3 regions of the Tahibacter amnicola genome follow, and region 1 is predicted to be linked to each of the others. Evidence: riboswitches for the same ligand, from Rfam matches in the RefSeq annotation. Region 1 holds a riboswitch; each other region holds the start of a gene.
What was found. A riboswitch is a leader RNA that binds a small molecule or an ion and turns the genes downstream of it on or off. The one in region 1 is predicted to bind cobalamin.
Positions count from the first base shown of each region.

Region 2: it holds a riboswitch for cobalamin, as region 1 does, so the genes downstream of both, btuB (TonB-dependent vitamin B12 receptor) here and N4264_RS00385 (ribonucleoside-diphosphate reductase subunit alpha) in region 1, are expected to answer to the same signal.
Region 3: it holds a riboswitch for cobalamin, as region 1 does, so the genes downstream of both, metE (5-methyltetrahydropteroyltriglutamate--homocysteine S-methyltransferase) here and N4264_RS00385 (ribonucleoside-diphosphate reductase subunit alpha) in region 1, are expected to answer to the same signal.

Region 1 covers NZ_CP104694.1:100,872-106,573, reverse strand. The annotation lists gene N4264_RS00405 (sensor histidine kinase) at 1-1,404, shown strand, start outside; gene N4264_RS00400 (response regulator) at 1,498-2,421, shown strand; gene N4264_RS00395 (LysR substrate-binding domain-containing protein) at 2,434-3,354, opposite strand; gene N4264_RS00390 (hypothetical protein) at 3,468-3,659, shown strand; cobalamin riboswitch at 3,765-3,974, shown strand; gene N4264_RS00385 (ribonucleoside-diphosphate reductase subunit alpha) at 4,192-5,702, shown strand, end outside.
Region 2 covers NZ_CP104694.1:4,484,550-4,490,251, forward strand. The annotation lists partial or broken gene N4264_RS17460 (glycoside hydrolase family 15 protein) at 1-723, shown strand, start outside; gene otsA (alpha,alpha-trehalose-phosphate synthase (UDP-forming)) at 720-2,129, shown strand; gene N4264_RS17470 (mechanosensitive ion channel family protein) at 2,101-3,219, shown strand; cobalamin riboswitch at 3,238-3,441, shown strand; gene btuB (TonB-dependent vitamin B12 receptor) at 3,561-5,405, shown strand; gene N4264_RS17480 (hypothetical protein) at 5,482-5,702, shown strand, end outside.
Region 3 covers NZ_CP104694.1:5,857,466-5,863,167, forward strand. The annotation lists gene N4264_RS23130 (pectate lyase family protein) at 1-1,393, shown strand, start outside; cobalamin riboswitch at 1,440-1,650, shown strand; gene metE (5-methyltetrahydropteroyltriglutamate--homocysteine S-methyltransferase) at 1,832-4,123, shown strand; gene N4264_RS23140 (glutaredoxin family protein) at 4,165-4,392, opposite strand; gene N4264_RS23145 (L-serine ammonia-lyase) at 4,457-5,702, shown strand, end outside.

The DNA.
Region 1 (5,702 bases):
ATCGACGAGGCCAGCTACCAGATCGACGCTTCCCAGGCGCTCCTGACCGCTGCCGTGCTGACTGATCCGCTCAAGAACCAGCTCACCCTGGACAAGGGCACGCTCTATCGCACCACGCCGCTGTCGACCGACCCGGTGCTCAAGCAGCCTTCGACCCTGTTCCTCTTCCATGTGCCCGGCCCGTACTGGAAGCTGGGCGTGGTCAAGCCTGTTGCCGAAACGGTAGCCGTGGCCGATTCCATCACCCGGCTGCTGATCGGTTACCTGCTGGCGACCATCCTCTTCGCCATCGTGCTGGCGTACTGGATCTTCAGCCGCTGGATGCTCGGGCCGATCGCCAAGATTTCCGGCGCCGTGCGCCGCATGGGACAGCTGATCAGCGAACGCCGCCACCACGAACTGGATGACAGCCGCCTGGAGGTCAAGAGCCGCAACGAGATTGGCCTGCTCGGCGCACACATCAACACGCTGGCGCACGAGATCGTCACCTCCGAAGGCAAGCTGGCCGAAGCCAACGCGATGCTGGAACGGCGCGTGCAGGAACGTACCGAGGAACTCAGCCGCACGCTGACCCAGCTGAAGAATTCCCAGGCGCAGCTGGTGCAATCGGAGAAGATGGCTTCGCTCGGTCAGATGGTCGCGGGCATTGCGCACGAGATCAACACGCCACTGGGCTATGTGAAGAACAACATCCTGATGGGCAAGGAATTGCAGCAACGCTTCCTGGAGCTGGCCGAGATCGCCGAGAAACAGGCGGGCAGCCCGGCCGCCGTCACGGCGGATGCCAATGTTGCCAAGACCATTGCCTGTGCGCAGGAGATCCGCAAAGATCAGGTCGCCGAAGACACCACCCAGCTGGCCACCGACGCGCTCTACGGTGTGGAGCAGATCAGCGAGCTGGTGCTCAACCTGCGCAACTTCAGCCGACTGGATGAAGCCAAGGTCAAGGACGTAAGCATCCACGAATGCATCGACAGTGCCTTGAACATCGCCAGGAACCAGCTCAAGGCCAAGGTCGAGGTCATCAAGGATTACGCCGACGTCCCGACGATTTCCTGCTCACCGTCGCAGATCAACCAGATCTTCATCAATCTGTTCAACAACGCCGCGCAGGCCATCGAGACCACCGGCAAGATCCTGATCAAGACGAGCTATTCCGACGGCTACGTGCACATCGCCGTGCAGGACAACGGCAAGGGCATTCCCAAGGAAATCATCTCGCGTATCTTCGAGCCGTTCTTCACCACCAAGCCGGTCGGCCATGGCACGGGCCTGGGGCTGTCGATCACTTATCAGATCGTGCAGCAGCACAACGGGCACATCCGTGTGGCGTCCGAGCCCGGTCGCGGCACGCGGTTCGTCATCAGCCTGCCGACCCAGCAACGCGCGCAGGTGGCCGCATGAGACGCGATATTGTTCACTATTTGTTGACGGGCACCGTACGGGTGTCTGGTCTATGCTTCCCATCGTCTTCTGGAACGTTCCGAGGGTACGGACATGCCTGAGAAACCCACTATCGTTTGCATCGATGACGAAGAGCGCATCGTCCGCTCGCTGAACATCCTGCTGAAAACGGCCTATAACGTCATCGCCACCACCAATCCGCGCGAAGTGCTTGACGTGGTCAAGCGCGAACGCGTGCACGTGGTGGTCAGCGACCAGCGCATGCCCGAGGTGACCGGCGTCGACCTGCTGCGCGAAGTGCGCGCGATCTCGCCGCTGACCATGCGCGTGCTGCTGACGGGCTACTCGGATCTGGCCGCCATCGTCGGTTCGATCAACGACGGCGAGATCTTCCGTTTTATCTCCAAGCCGTGGGATGCGGATGAGTTCCGCAAGACGATTGACCAGGCCGCCTCGATTGCCAACGAGCTCTTCGAGCAGTCGCGCCACCCGGTCGCCGTCGCCACCGACAACAAGGCGCCCAACGCTGACCTGCTGGTGATCGACGACAGCGAAGAAGTCTTTAAGCTGATCGAAGGTGCGCTGGGCCGTCGCGTACGGGTCCACTGGGCCAACAATCTGGATGCGGCGTTCGAGATCATCGAACGCGAAAAGGTGGGCGTGGTCGTCTCCGACGTGAAGCTGGGCGGTGCCGACATCACGCTGGCGCTCAAGACGCTCAAGCGGCATGCGCCGCACCTGGTCACGGTCGTGCTGGCGTGGTTCCACGATACCAAGCAGCTGATCGAGCTGATCAACCAGGCGCAGATCTACCGTTTCCTGCCCAAGCCCGTGCGCCCGCACATGCTCGAGACGGCCGTCGATTCGGCCATGGCGCGTTATCGCCAGCTCAGCGCATCGCCAGTGCTGGCCAAGGCGCATGTGGTCGAAAGCAGTGGTGCGGAAGAGACGACCGGTTCGTTTTCATCGCGGGTGGTGTCGTTCTTCCAGCGGATCCGCGAGCGCGCCCGCGCCTGAGGCGTGCCGCACTCACTTCCCCGGACGGCGCCGTTTCGGCGCCGTCTTGCTGTCCAGCTCCTGCACATGGAGCCGTGCCTCGTCCAGCAGCCAGTCGCGGAAGGCGAGCACGCCCGGGTGATTGGCCGAGCGCGGCGGGTAGACCAGGTAGTGCGACCACTCCGCGCGCAGGCGCAACGGGGTGAGCGGCACCAGCCGGCCGGTCTCGATCAGGGCACGCGTCATGGTGACGCGCCCCAGCGCAATGCCCAGCCCTTCCGTGGCGGCGCGATGCAGTGTCTCCGTGTCACCAAATTTGGCCACGAAGCGCTTTGGCGGCGTTCCGCCAAATTGCGCGAACCAGTCTGTCCAGCGATCGCCCGGATCGCCCAGGAGTGGCCACCGCGACAGCTCCTCGATGCGTAGCGGACCGCGCTCCGCCAGGAGTTTCGGGCTGGCCACGGGGGTGACCCATTCGTCGAACAGATGCACCACGTGCAGGCCGGGCCAGTTGCCGGGACCAAAGCGCATGGCGGCGTCGATCGGTTCCTTGCTGAAGTCCACCAGCGCAGCGCCCGAGTGCAGTTGAAGCTCCAGTTGCGGGTGACGCGCGAACAGCCGCGGCAGGCGCGGCACCATCCAGCCCGACGCGATCGTTGCCAGCATGCTGATCGACAGGTCATCCGCATGACGCCGCTGCGGCGGCTTGAGCGCCCGCTCGATGGCCGCAATCGGCGCCTCCACGGCATCCAGCAGGCGTTCGCCCTCGGGGGTGAGTGAAACGCCGCGGGGCCCGCGAATCAGGAGCCGCTCGCCCAGGCGCTCTTCCAGGGTGCGCATCTGGTGGCTCAAGGCACTGACGGTGAGGTTCATCTGCTCGGCAGCCCGCGACAGGTTGCGCCAGTGCGCGATCTGGACGAAGGCCTGCAGTGCGGCCAGTGGCGGACGTGCCATTGTGAGAATTCCTCAAGCCTGGCTTGCGAAGATATCGCTTTTTGCAGCGGTATGGCGCGACTACGCTTGCATTCGCCTCAACACAGCGCCCTCGGCGCAAAGCGAAGCCCACCATGTTCTCCCTCGCCAAGTTCTCGATCGCCAAAGACCTGCTGTTCATGCATGGCTACATCGTCCGGCCGGACGTTCTCGCTCCGCAGACCACGCCGGTCGACGCGGCCCGGCCAGTGTCCCCGGCGCGGGCCGCAGCGCCCGAGCGTGCGGCTGCCGAGGGCACCGTCGCGTCTGCGCTGGCGTGCCCTTGAGGACGGCGGCGCGGGCTTGACACGGCGCTTCCGCCGAGCTCGCCCGATTCGGTGACGAAGGGCTCAGTCCACAGCCTTTTGTGTTGACCCGGTTCTGTCAACCCCGATATGTTGTGTCCCGTCGGTTCCCGGTCTCGGCCGGGATTAAACGGGAATCCGGTGAAATTCCGGAGCTGCCCCGCAGCGGTGAGTGGAAACGACAGTCGTCAAATGCACTGGTCCTCCGGGGCTGGGAAGCGACGGCGTGTAGGCGGTTCGACGCGTGTCGGGCCGGGTCCGCGAGCCCGAATACCTGCCGACAGCCGCGCGTCGCACACCGCGCGGACTGGCTCCGGAGCCTCCGCGGGGAGGTCGTCGGCCTAAAGGTTGCGCCGTCTCATCGCGCGCGACCGCCGATCACCATCCTGCACTCCGCACGCCCGAGGGGGCGTGGCCATGCGGCGGTCCCTGACCGCGGCGTCGCCGTCCCTTCGTTTTGTCGTCCCCTGGGCCGGGACGATGACCGTGCCCCCACTCGCACCGGAGGGACGCCATGCATACGACCGAACTCGACAACACCACTTCCACCGCCGCGCGATCCGCGCGTGACAACGAAACCCGCGCGCCGCAGTTTGCGCTGACGCCACCGCACTCCAGCGGCGCCATGGCTGTCACCAAGCGCAACGGCAAGCGCGAGCCGGTTGACCTGAACAAGATTGTCCGCGCCGTCACGCGCGCAGCGGACGGCCTGTTTTCGGTGGACCCGATGCGCGTGGCCACGCGCACGATCTCCGGCCTGTACGACGGTGCCACCACGCGCGAGCTGGACGAACTGTCGATCCGCACCGCCGCCATGCTCACTGCCGAAGAGCCCGAGTACGGCCGTCTCGCGGCGCGTCTGCTCGCGGCCTATATCGACAAGGAAGTGGGTGGCCAGGAAATCCACGCGTTTTCGCAGTCGGTGGCGCGCGGCCATGAGCTGGGGCTGATCAATGCGCGTCTGCTCGAATTCGTGCAGGCCAATGCGCGCAAGCTCAACAACGCGCTCGATCCGGAAATGGACAAGCGCTTTGACTACTTTGGTCTGCGGACGCTGTACGACCGCTACCTGCTGCGTCATCCGCAGTCGCGCAAGGTCATCGAGACGCCGCAGCAGTTCTTCCTGCGCATCGCCTGTGCCCTGAGCGAAGACGTGGGCGAGGCGCTGGAGCTGTACCGCCTGATGGCGAACCTCGACTACCTGCCGAGCTCGCCGACGCTGTTCAATTCCGGTACCACGCACGAGCAGCTGTCATCCTGCTTCCTGCTCGATTCGCCGGATGACTCGCTCGAAGCGATCTACAAGCGTTATGCCGACGTGGCGATGCTGTCGAAGTTCTCCGGCGGCATCGGCCTGTCGTATACGCGCGTGCGTTCGCGCGGTTCGCTGATCCGCTCGACCAATGGCCTTTCCAACGGCATCGTGCCGTGGCTCAAGACACTGGACGCCTCGGTCAACGCGGTGAACCAGGGCGGCAAGCGCAAGGGCGCGGCCTGTGTCTACCTGGAAACCTGGCACGCGGATATCGAGGAATTCCTCGAGCTGCGCGAGAACACCGGTGACGAGGCGCGTCGCACGCACAACCTCAATCTCGCCAACTGGATTCCCGACCTCTTCATGCGCCGCGTCGAGACCGACGGCATGTGGTCGCTGTTCGACCCGAAGATCGTGCCGCAGCTCGTCGACCGTTTCGGCCCGGCATTTGATCATGCCTACGAGCAGGCCGAAGCCGCCGGCCTTGCGATGAAGCAGATCCGTGCGCGCGACCTCTACGCCCGCATGATGCGTTCGCTGGCGCAGACCGGGAACGGCTGGATGACGTTCAAGGACAAGTCCAACCGCGCCTGCAACCAGACGGCGAAGGAAGGCAACGTCGTCCATCTGTCGAACCTGTGCACCGAGATCATCGAAGTCACCTCGCAGTCGGAGACGGCGGTGTGCAATCTCGGCTCGGTCAACCTCGGCCAGCACGTGGGTGACGACGGATTCGACTTCGTGAAGCTCGCCGAGACGGTGCGCGTGGC
Region 2 (5,702 bases), 2.1 Mb from region 1:
TCGCAGCTCTTCTTCGACCGGCGCATCATCAAGGCCGGTACCGAGGCCACCTTCCGTCGCCTGGTGCCGCTGGGCGAGACGGCATTGGCGCGCTACAACCAACCGGACGCCGGAATCTGGGAATACCGTGGCCGCGCCGAAGTGCACACCTACTCGGCCGTCATGTGCTGGGTCGCCTGCGATCGGCTGGCGCGGATCGCCGGGCACCTGGGCATGACCGAAGCGCATCACCGCTGGCGCAGCGAGGCCGACCGGATGCATCTGGAGATCCTGCGCGCCGCATGGAATCCGGCCCGCAACGCCTTCACCGGTGCATTCGGCAGCGACATGCTCGATGCGAGCGTGCTGCTGCTCAACGACGTGGGATTCGTCCGGGCCGACGACCCGCGCTACGTTGCCACGGTCGAGGCCATCGGTCGCGAACTGGCCGACGGCGACTACGTGTTCCGCTACCGCGCACCGGATGATTTCGGCCATCCGGAGACGGCATTCACGATCTGCACGTACTGGTACATCGACGCACTCGCCGCCATTGGCCGGCGCGAGGAAGCCGAACGCATTTTCCACACAATGCTTTCCCGCCTGAACCCGCTCGGCCTGCTGTCGGAAGACATGGATCCGCGCAGCGGCGAGCAGTGGGGCAACTATCCCCAGACGTACTCCCTTGTCGGCTTTATCCAGGCCGCCATGCGACTGAGCCGACGCTGGGAGGAGGTGACATGACGCGACTGGTGGTGGTTTCCAACCGGGTAGCCTTGCCCAATGAACTCAAGCCGGGCGGCCTTGCCCATGCCATGCGCTCGGCCCTGCGTGAAATCGGCGGTATCTGGTTCGGCTGGAGCGGGCGCACGACATCGCAGACCGCATCGATGGCGCAGATCCAGCGCGAGGGCAATGTCACCTTCGCCACACTGGACCTCGGCAAGCGCGACCACGAGGAGTACTACGCCGGTTTTGCCAATCGCACACTATGGCCACTTTTCCACTTTCGCCCAAGCCTGGTCGACTTCACCCGGCAGACCTGGGCCGCATACCGGCGCGTCAACGCCATCTTCGCCGAGCACCTGGCCCGCTTCATCGAGCCGGACGACCTGGTCTGGATCCACGACTACCACCTGATTCCATTGGCCAGCCTGCTGCGCGAGCGCGGTATTCGGGCCCGGCTCGGTTTTTTCCTGCATACACCTTTTCCACCACCGGAGCTGCTCAACATGCTGCCGGTACACCGCGAACTGTTCGAGGCGCTGGCCGACTATGACCTGGTCGGATTCCACACCGCCGACTACCTTCGCGCATTCCGCGACTACATCCTGCTCGAAGCCCACGGCGAGGTGAACGATACGGGCGTGATCAGCGTACGCGGGGGACGCCGCAGCTTTCGCGCCGGCGTCTTCCCCATCGGGATTGACGTACCCGAGGTCTCCAATCTTGCGGCGGCGGCGCATGCGCATCCAGGCTGCGCGCAGCTGCATGAAAGCCTGCAGGGACGTGCCCTGATGATAGGCGTTGATCGCCTGGACTATTCCAAGGGCCTGCCGGAACGTTTTCGTGCCTTTGGCCGCCTGCTGGAAGAGTATCCCGAGTTCAAGCGGCAGGTGACCTTCCTGCAGATCGCGCCGGTGTCCCGCACGGAAGTGGCCGAATACCGGCAGCTCAAGCGGGAGCTGGAACGCATCGCCGGCGGTATCAACGGACGTTTCGCCGAACCCGACTGGACGCCGGTCCGCTATCTCAACAACGCGTACCCGCACGCGGCACTCACCGGTTATTACCGGCAGGCGCGTGTCGGACTGGTCACACCACTGCGCGACGGCATGAACCTGGTGGCCAAAGAATACGTCGCCAGCCAGGATGGCGATGATCCCGGCGTGCTGGTGTTGTCGCGCTTCGCCGGCGCGGCCCGCCAGATGGGCGGCGCCATCCTGGTCAATCCGCACGACCAGGATGGCATGGTCAACGCCATGCGCGCGGCGATCACCATGCCGCTGGCCGACCGCCGCGCGCGCTGGCGGGAACTGATGGACGGCCTGGAACGCGAGGACATCACCGCCTGGCGTCGCAGCTTCCTCGCAGCCCTGGATGTCACCGCGGAGGCCCGGGATGGACGCCTGGCTGGCCTGGCTGCCTGACGGGCCGCTGTTCCAGCCGCTCGTCCTGCTGCTGGCGGGCGCTGCGGGTGCCGTCGCCTGGCGCCTGGCCGCCGCTGCTGCGCGACGCGTAGCACCGGCGGGCAGCTATTCGCGCGCTGCGATCGAGGCGATGCGCCATCCCGGGCGTGTCCTCGGTCCGATCGTCGGCATGGTCATCGTACGCACGGCGGCAAGCCTGGATCTGCCCGACGCCTCCAGCCGCATGCTCACCGTCACGTTGATCCTCGGGCTGGCCTGGAGCGCGGTGCGCCTGGTACGAAGTTTCGTGGCCTGGGTCATCTTCACGCACCCGCTCAATGTCTCCGACAACCTGTCGGCGCGCCGCATTCACACGCAGACCGAGGTGCTGGCACGGGCCGTGGTCGTGCTGATCGTCGTTCTTACCAGCGCGGCCATCCTCATGACCTTCCCCGGTGCACGCCAGTTTGGTACGAGTCTGCTGGCCTCCGCCGGGGCCGCGGGCCTGGTGATCGGTTTTGCGGCCAAGCCGGTACTGGCGAACCTGATCGCCGGTATTCAGATCGCACTGAGCCAGCCGATCCGCATCGACGATGTGGTCATCGTCGAGAAGGAATGGGGGCGGATCGAGGAAATCGGCGGAACGTATGTCGTGGTGCGGCTCTGGGATGAACGCCGGCTCGTCGTTCCCCTGAACTATTTCCTCGAACATCCGTTCGAGAACTGGACGCGAACCAATTCCTCGCTCCTGGGAACGGCGCAGATCTGGGCGGATTACCGTATAGACGTCCAGTCAGTGCGCGCGGAACTGGAGCGCATCTGCCAGGCCTCGCCCCTATGGGACAGGCGCACCTGCCTGCTGCAGGTAACCGAAGTGAGCGAGTACGCCATTGCCTTGCGCGCCCTGGTCAGCGCCGCCGATTCCGGGCGCAATTTCGACCTCCGCTGTGAGGTTCGGGAGGGTCTGGTGGCCTTTATCAACCGGCACCAGCCCCAGGCCTTGCCGCGCCGGCGCAACGAGCAGATCAGCGTGTCCGCCGCCGATCTGCCGGCCCGCGGCGCAAGCCCGGTGCCCCGCCCGATGACTACCGATGGGCAAATAACTCGCTAGCCGGCCGAAGCTCCTGTACCATCCGCGCCGCTCCACGGTGGCGGATGGGTCTTGGGCCCTGCCGCTTAAACGGGAAGCCGGTGCATATCCCGGCGCTGCCCCCGCAACGGTAAACGAGCAAACGCACGGCATGAGCCACTGGATGTGATCCGGGAAGGCGCCGCGCGGGATCAGGACGATCCACTCGTGAGTCCGGAGACCGGCCTTGGAGCGGTCCGCACGGCGGATCTGGTGGTGCTGCGGAGGGCAGCGCCGCGGCGTGCATCCTGCCCGTTCGCCCTGCGTCCTCCGCAAACCGTGTCTTGTCTTACGAAACCGCGCGGGTGAGCGCGGAGGAACCCATGAAACTGAACCTGCTTTCCGCCGCAGTGATCGCGCTGCTGGCCCTGCCCCATGCTGCCTCCGCCGCCACCGGCGACGAAGAACTCGACGATGTCATCGTCACCGCGACACGCACCGCCGTTACGGTCGACGACACGCTCGCGCCGGTCAATGTGATCACCCGCGCCGACATCGAGCGCCTGCAGGCCCGGTCGCTACAGGATCTGTTGCGCGGCCTGCCCGGCGTGTCGGTTTCCAACAGCGGCGGGCCCGGCAGGAACACCTCCCTGTTCCTGCGCGGCACCGAATCGGATCACGTCCTGGTGCTGATCGACGGCATCAAGGTCGGCTCCGCCACCTCCGGCAATGTGGCCTTCCAGGATCTGCCGGTCGAGCAGATCGAACGCATTGAAATCGTCCGCGGCCCCCGTTCGAGTCTCTACGGTTCCGAGGCGCTCGGCGGCGTCATCCAGATCTTTACCCGGCGCGCCCACGGCGAATTCGCCCCGCACTTCAGTGTGGGCTATGGCTCGGAAAACTCCCGCGAGGCCGCTGCCGGCCTGAGCCTGGCGGGCGACCAGGGCTGGTTCGCCGCCAATGCCGCCTACTCGGACACCGATGGCTTCAACGCCTGCAACGGCAAGCCCTTCCCCGGCGGCGCCGGCTGCTTCACCTATGAACCGGACAACGACGCCTACCGAAATGTCTCCGGCGCGCTGCGCGGCGGCTGGCGCTTCAGCGAGGCAGTCGAGGCGGAAGCCAACATCCTGCGTACGGAAGGCCACAACTACTTTGACGGCACCTTCGTCAACGAAAGCCAGTACCGCCAGCAGGTGATCGGCACCAAGCTCACCGTCACGCCGTCCGAGGCGTTCAAGCTCACTGTCACGGCGGGCCGCAACAATGACGATTCGGACAACCTGCTCAACGGCGTCTTCTCAAGCAAGTTCAATACGCGCCGCGACAGCCTCTCCGTACAGGGCGACATTACCCTGGCCCCGCATCACCTGCTGACCCTGGGTGGCGACCGGGTCGACGACAAGGTCGACAGCACCACCACCTTCGACGAACGCTCGCGCGAGGACATCGGCGTGTTCGCCCAGTACCAGGGCCAGTTCGGGCGCCATGACGTGCAGCTGTCGGCGCGCAATGACGACAACGAGCAATTCGGCAGCCACGCTACCGGCGGTGCTGCCTGGGGCTACGGGCTCACCGAAAATCTGCGCCTGGTGACCAGCTACGGCACGGCCTTCAAGGCACCGACCTTCAACGAACTGTACTACCCGAACTTCGGAAACCCGACGCTGCAGCCGGAAGAATCACGCTCGTTCGAGGTGGGCCTGCGCGGCCAGGCGGGCAACCTGCGCTGGTCGGTCGATGCATTCCATACCCGCGCGGACGAGCTGATCGCCTATGACGCGTCCATTTCCAAGCCGGGCAATGTCGAGGAAGCAACCCTGCGCGGTATCGAAGCCAGCGTGGGCGCGCAGTTCGGCGACTGGTCCATCGACGCCAGCGCCACCGGCCTCGATCCACAGAACGATGCGAACAATAGCTACAAGGGCAACGATCTGCCGCGTCGCGCCCGCGTGTCCGGCCGCGTCGACGTGGATCGCGCCGTCGGCGACTTCCGCTTCGGCCTGACGTTCGCCGGCGAAGGCCGTCGCTACGACGACCTGGCCAATACCCGTAGCCTCGGCGGCTATGGCACGGTTGACCTGCGCGCCGAGTACGCCCTGGCCCCCGACTGGCTGGTCCAGGCCAAGGTGGTCAACATCGCCGACCACGACTACACGACCGCGGCGTTCTACAATCAGCCCGGTCGTAGCCATTTCGTGACGCTGCGCTATCGTCCCGCCCGCTGAGCGGGCGCGGAAACCGCGTCAAACGGGCCGTCACGGCGACGGCCCGGTCCCATCACCCTTTGCCAGGAGATCCCCGATGAAGTTCCTGCCTACCAAGAAGCAATGGCCTGTCCTGATCCTTCTGATGGTGCTGATGCTGGTCACGCGCTATCACCCGTGGGGTGAAGTGCTGCACGTCAAGGACGCCTCCATGGCCGTGTTCTTCGCGGCGGGCTTCTACCTCGGCGGTACCTTCGCGCTGCCGCTCCTGCTGCTCCAGGCGGGTCTCATCGACTATGTCTCGATCACGCAGTCGGG
Region 3 (5,702 bases), 700 kb from region 1:
CGCGGCGGTGGCGCTGCCGGCCTTTCCCGGCGCGCAAGGTTTTGGCGCCGTGGCAACCGGTGGTCGCGGCGGCCAGGTGATCAAGGTCACCACACTCAATCCGAGTGGACCTGGCAGCCTGCAGGCTGCACTCAATACACCCGGCCCGCGCATCATCGTGTTTGCCGTCTCGGGCGTCATTGACGGACGCAGCCTGCCGGACGCGACGTTCTGGATTCCCCACGGCGATGTCACCATCGCCGGCCAGACCGCCAGCGCGCTGGGACGCGGCATCACGCTGTATGGCCACCTCTACACCGAGTGGCCGGAAACAACCGGCAACATCATCCTGCGGCACGTCCGCGTACGCCCACCCACGCCGGCCGGGGGCGGCCAGAGCCCCTCGAACCAGCACGACGCCATCCAGTTTTCCGCCGCGCGCCGCGTGATGATCGATCATGTCGACGTCACCCACGGCGCCGACGAACAGATGGACTTTTTCACCGGCGCACAGGAAGTGACCGTGCAGTGGTCCATGATCGGCTTCGGGCTTATCGACGTGGGCGACGGCCAGCACAATTTCGGCATCATCAACGGCCCGGGCGGCGGCCGTTTCTCGGTGCACCACAATTTCTTCGTGCACAACCGCAACCGGAGCCCCGCCATCGCCGATGGCCCGGCCGAGTCGATCAACAACCTCGTGTACAACTTCCGCGAGGGTTTCGTACACAACAATCCCGCATCGGGACAGTTCAACCTCATCGGCAACCACTTCCGCACCGGCCCCAATGCGACGACCACTCCGTTGTGGTTCGATCCGGAAGAGAATTCCCTGCCTTCCGGATATCACGTCGCCGACAACTATCTCGATCGCCCCGGCAATTTCGTGGGCCGCATCGACAACCCGTTTGCCGACAACTTCGGCAGCAACGGCAGCACGCTTGTCAACTTCCGCGAGGAGTACACGTTTTATTGCTGCGGCATCCATGCCGGCCTGGCCGCCAACCCCGCACCATTCAACTACAGCGGCAACACCGGCTACGTCCCGGTGGCCACGCAGGCGAATGCGACCGCCGCGGGCGCCGTGTTTGACCGTGCCGGTGCGTATCCGCGCGATCAGGTCGCGACGGCGGCACGGACCGAATACACCGCGCGCTCGGGCAGCTGGGGCAATCGCTTCCTGGACAGCAGCCAATGGATGACCGGCCTGCCCGCGCCGTCGGCGCCGCCGGTGGATACGGATAACGACGGCATGCCTAACGCCTGGGAGACCGCCCACGGCCTGAACCCCTCGGTCAACGACGCGGCCCTCGTCCGCCCGTCGGGCTATACCGCCATCGAGGAATACATCAATGAACTGGCCGATTCCCTGACTGGACCGGTCGACGCCATCTTCGCCAACGGTTTCCAGTAAACGGGCAGTACGCCGCAGCCGATTGACTCGGACGTCTATACGTCTTAACGTCCGCGGCGTTGATGGTTCCGGGAGTCACGCCCCGGATGAAAAGGGAATCCGGTTGGAATCCGGAGCTGCCCCGCAGCGGTAATTGGAAACGACCTTCGCCAATGGCACTGGCTCCCCTGCCGGGAAGCGGCGAACAGTAGGCAAGCGGTGATCAAGACACCGCCACGTCCATAAGCCCGAAGACCTGCCTCGACCGAAAGCAACCGCTTTCGTACGACCTGGAGCTCCGCGGGGAGACATCCGGACACCGGCGCATGCCGGTCTTCGGCGTTTGTCCGCGATTCCGGTTCGCCCGCGGGGGCGAAGGGTCAGGCCATGCCGGCAGACGCTGCGGCGTGTCGTGCCTTCGTTCCTCTCGGCGTACTCACAAACGCTGGAGGAATTGCAATGTCTTTGGTTACTTATCTCGGTTTTCCCCGCATCGGTTTGAAGCGCGAGCTCAAGCGGGCGCTGGAAAGCTTCTGGCGCGGCGAGTCCGACGCCGCGGCCCTGCAGCAGGCTGCGTCGGAATTGCGCCTGCGTCACTGGCGCCTGGCCCAGGATGCCGGGGCAGATGTCGTGCCCGTCAACGACTTCTCGCTCTACGACCATGTCCTCGATCACGCCGTCATGTTCGACGCCGTGCCCGATTCCCACCGAGCCGTGCTCGATGCGGATTTTCTCACCGGCTATTTCGCCCTCGCCCGCGGCCTGCAGAAGGACGGACACGATCTGCGCGCGCTGGAAATGACCAAGTGGTTCGACACCAACTATCACTACCTGGTACCGGAACTGCGACGCGGCCAAACGTTCCGCCTGCGCGATGACAAGCCCGTACGGGAATTCATCCAGGCACGCGACGCCGGGCTTCGTCCCCGGCCCGTGCTGCTGGGCCCCGTGAGCTTCCTGCTGCTGGCCAAGACCACCGACGGCAGCGCGCGACTGGCCCTGCTCGACGCCCTGCTGCCCTGCTACGTGCAGCTGCTGGCGGCACTCAAGCAGGCGGGCGCGGAATGGGTGCAGATCGACGAGCCGTTCCTGGTGCTCGATCTGGACGAGGACACGCGCCACGCGTACGAGCACGCGTGGGAAGTGCTGTCCAGGGCAGACGGACCGAAGCGGTTGCTGACCACGTACTTTGGCGCATTGGGTGACAACGCGGCATTTGCCGCACGGTTGCCGGCCAACGGCCTGCACATCGACCTGGTCCGCGGGCCCGACCAGCTCGACGACGTGCTCAGGGTACTGCCGTCCGACCGCACGCTCAGCCTGGGCCTGGCCGATGGCCGGAACGTATGGCGCGCGGACCTGGACAAGGCCTTGCTGGCCTCGCAGCGCGCACATGCGCAGCTGCCGTCCCGGCAGATCTGGCTGTCCAGCTCGTGCTCGCTGCTGCATGTACCAATCGACCTGGCGCCGGAGACGGCACTGCCCGGCGCGATTCGTCCCTGGCTGTCGTTCGCGCGGCAGAAGATCGAGGAGCTGCGCACCATCGCCGACGCTCAGCGCAACGATGCAGGGGCTCTGGCAGCCCTTGCCGCGGCACGTGCGGCACGCGCGGCGCGCCTGCTGTCGCCGCTGGTGACCCGCCCGGGGCTGCGGCGCCGGCTGGAAGCGCTCACCGCGGACCAGGGCACGCGCAAAAGTCCCTACGCCGTGCGTGCGGAACGCCAGCGCGAAGCCCTGCGGCTGCCGCTGTTTCCGACCACCACGATTGGGTCCTTTCCCCAGACCAGGGCAGTGCGAGAGGCACGCGCCCGCAACCGCGCGGGCCTGCTGAGCGATGCGGACTACCAGGCGTACCTGGAGAAGGAAACGGCCGCCGCCGTGCAGACGCAGGAGCAGTTGGGCATCGACGTGCTGGTGCACGGGGAGTTCGAGCGCAACGACATGGTGGAGTACTTCGGCGAGCAGCTCGACGGCTACGCCTTCACCCGGCTCGGCTGGGTGCAGAGCTACGGATCGCGCTGTGTCAAACCGCCGATCATCTACGGCGATGTCACGCGTCCTGCCGCGATGACGGTGCAGTGGTCGCGCTATGCCCAGTCACTGACGATACTGCCGATGAAAGGCATGCTGACCGGCCCGGTGACCATGCTCAACTGGTCGTTTGTCCGCGATGACCAACCCCGCGCGGACACCTGTCGGCAAATCGCCCTGGCCCTGCGCGACGAGGTGCTCGACCTGGAAGCCGCTGGGATCCGCATCATCCAGATCGACGAGCCCGCTCTGCGCGAAGGCTTGCCGCTGCGTCGCACGGACTGGGCCGCCTACCTGCAGTGGGCAGTGGAGTGCTTCCGCCTGACGGCTAACGGCGTGGCGGACGAAACCCAGATCCACACGCACATGTGCTATTCGGAGTTCAACGACATCATCGACGCGGTGGCGGCGATGGATGCCGACGTGGTGTCGATCGAGACCTCCCGTTCGCGCATGGAACTGCTCGATGCCTTCGTGCGGTTCCGCTATCCCAACGGTATCGGCCCCGGCGTCTACGACATTCACTCGCCCCGCGTGCCCGGCAAGGCGGAGATGCTGGGCCTGCTGCGCAAGGCGTTGGATGTCCTGCCGGCCGAACAGTTGTGGGTGAACCCGGACTGCGGCCTGAAGACCCGTGACTGGCCGGAGGTCCGCACGGCCCTGGCGGCAATGGTGTCCGCGGCACGTGAACTGCGCCTGGGCGTCGAAGCCGCCGCCTGACGCACCCCGGCGACGGCAGGCGCCACACCTGCCGTCGCTGCTCAAGGGCCGGCCAGAAAGCGGGCCAGGGACGGGCTGTCGAAGGGCCAGTCGAGCTCGCGCCCCGATGCGGTATCGCGCAATACGGGAATGCGTACGCCGTAGCGTTCGTCGAGTGCGGCATCGTCACCGATATCGACCGATTCGAACGCGATACCGGCCGCCGCAGCCAGGGCCGCGGCTTCCTCGCACAGATGGCAGTCGTCAAGCGAATAGAGAATGTAGGCCATATACCGTGTACCCCTGGAGCGGGTCGTAGAATAATCGCGGCCCTTCCCCGCCGGAATCCCGCCCATGGCCGTCAGCGTTTTCGACATCTTCAAGATCGGCATCGGGCCGTCCTCCTCGCACACGGTGGGCCCGATGCGGGCGGCGGCGCGCTTTGTCAATCGCTGGGTCGACGAACGCGGGCTGCTCGACCGCGTGGTGCGGATCCGCGGCGAACTGTTCGGCTCGCTCGCCCATACCGGCCGCGGCCACGGCACGGACAAGGCGGTGCTCTGCGGGTTCGAAGGCGAATTTCCGGACCAGATCGATCCGGACATCATCGACAACAAGCTGGCCCGTATCCGTAGCGAAAAGCGTATCCGCCTGCTCGGACGCCACGACATCGCGTTCGACGAAAAGGGTGACCTGGTTTTCAACAAGCGCCAGAAGCTGCCCTACCACACCAATGGCATGCGGTTTACCGCCTACGGTGCCAATGACGAAGTACTCGCGACGCGCGACTACTACTCGGTGGGCGGCGGCTTCGTAGTCAATCACGACGAAGCTGCGGAAGACCGTATCGTCCCCGATACGACGCCCGTGGCGCACCCGTTCCACAGCGGTGACGAACTTCTGCAGCGTTGCCAGGAATCGGGCAAGACCATCGCCGGGGTGATGCTCGATAACGAGCTGTCCTGGCGCAGCGCCGATGAGGTGCGCAGCGGCCTGCTCACAATCTGGCGCGCCATGCAGAGCTGCGTAGCGCGCGGCGTGCGCGAAGCGGGCGTACTGCCGGGCGGTCTCAAAGTCGTGCGGCGCGCGCCGAGCATGCAGGCGGAGCTGCTGGCCCGGCCGGAGGCCGCACTGAAGGATCCGCTGACGATCCTGGACTGGGTCAACCTCTATGCGCTGGCGGTCAACGAGGAAAACGCCGCCGGCGGACGCGTCGTCACCGCGCCGACCAACGGCGCGGCGGGCATCATTCCCGCGGTGCTGCACTACTTTGACCGCTTTTGCCCGAGTGCGAGCGAAGACGGCATCATCGACTTCCTGCTCACCGCCGGCGCCATCGGCATCCTGTACAAGGAAAACGCGTCGATCTCCGGCGCCGAGGTGGGTTGCCAGGGCGAAGTCGGCGTCGCCTGCTCAATGGCCGCTGGCGGCCTGACGGCGGCACTCGGCGGCACCATCTACCAGGTGGAGAACGCCGCCGAAATCGGGATGGAGCACAACCTCGGCCTGACCTGCGACCCGATCGGGGGGCTGGTGCAGATCCCCTGCATCGAGCGCAACGCCATGGGCGCGGTAAAGGCGATCAATGCCTCACGCATGG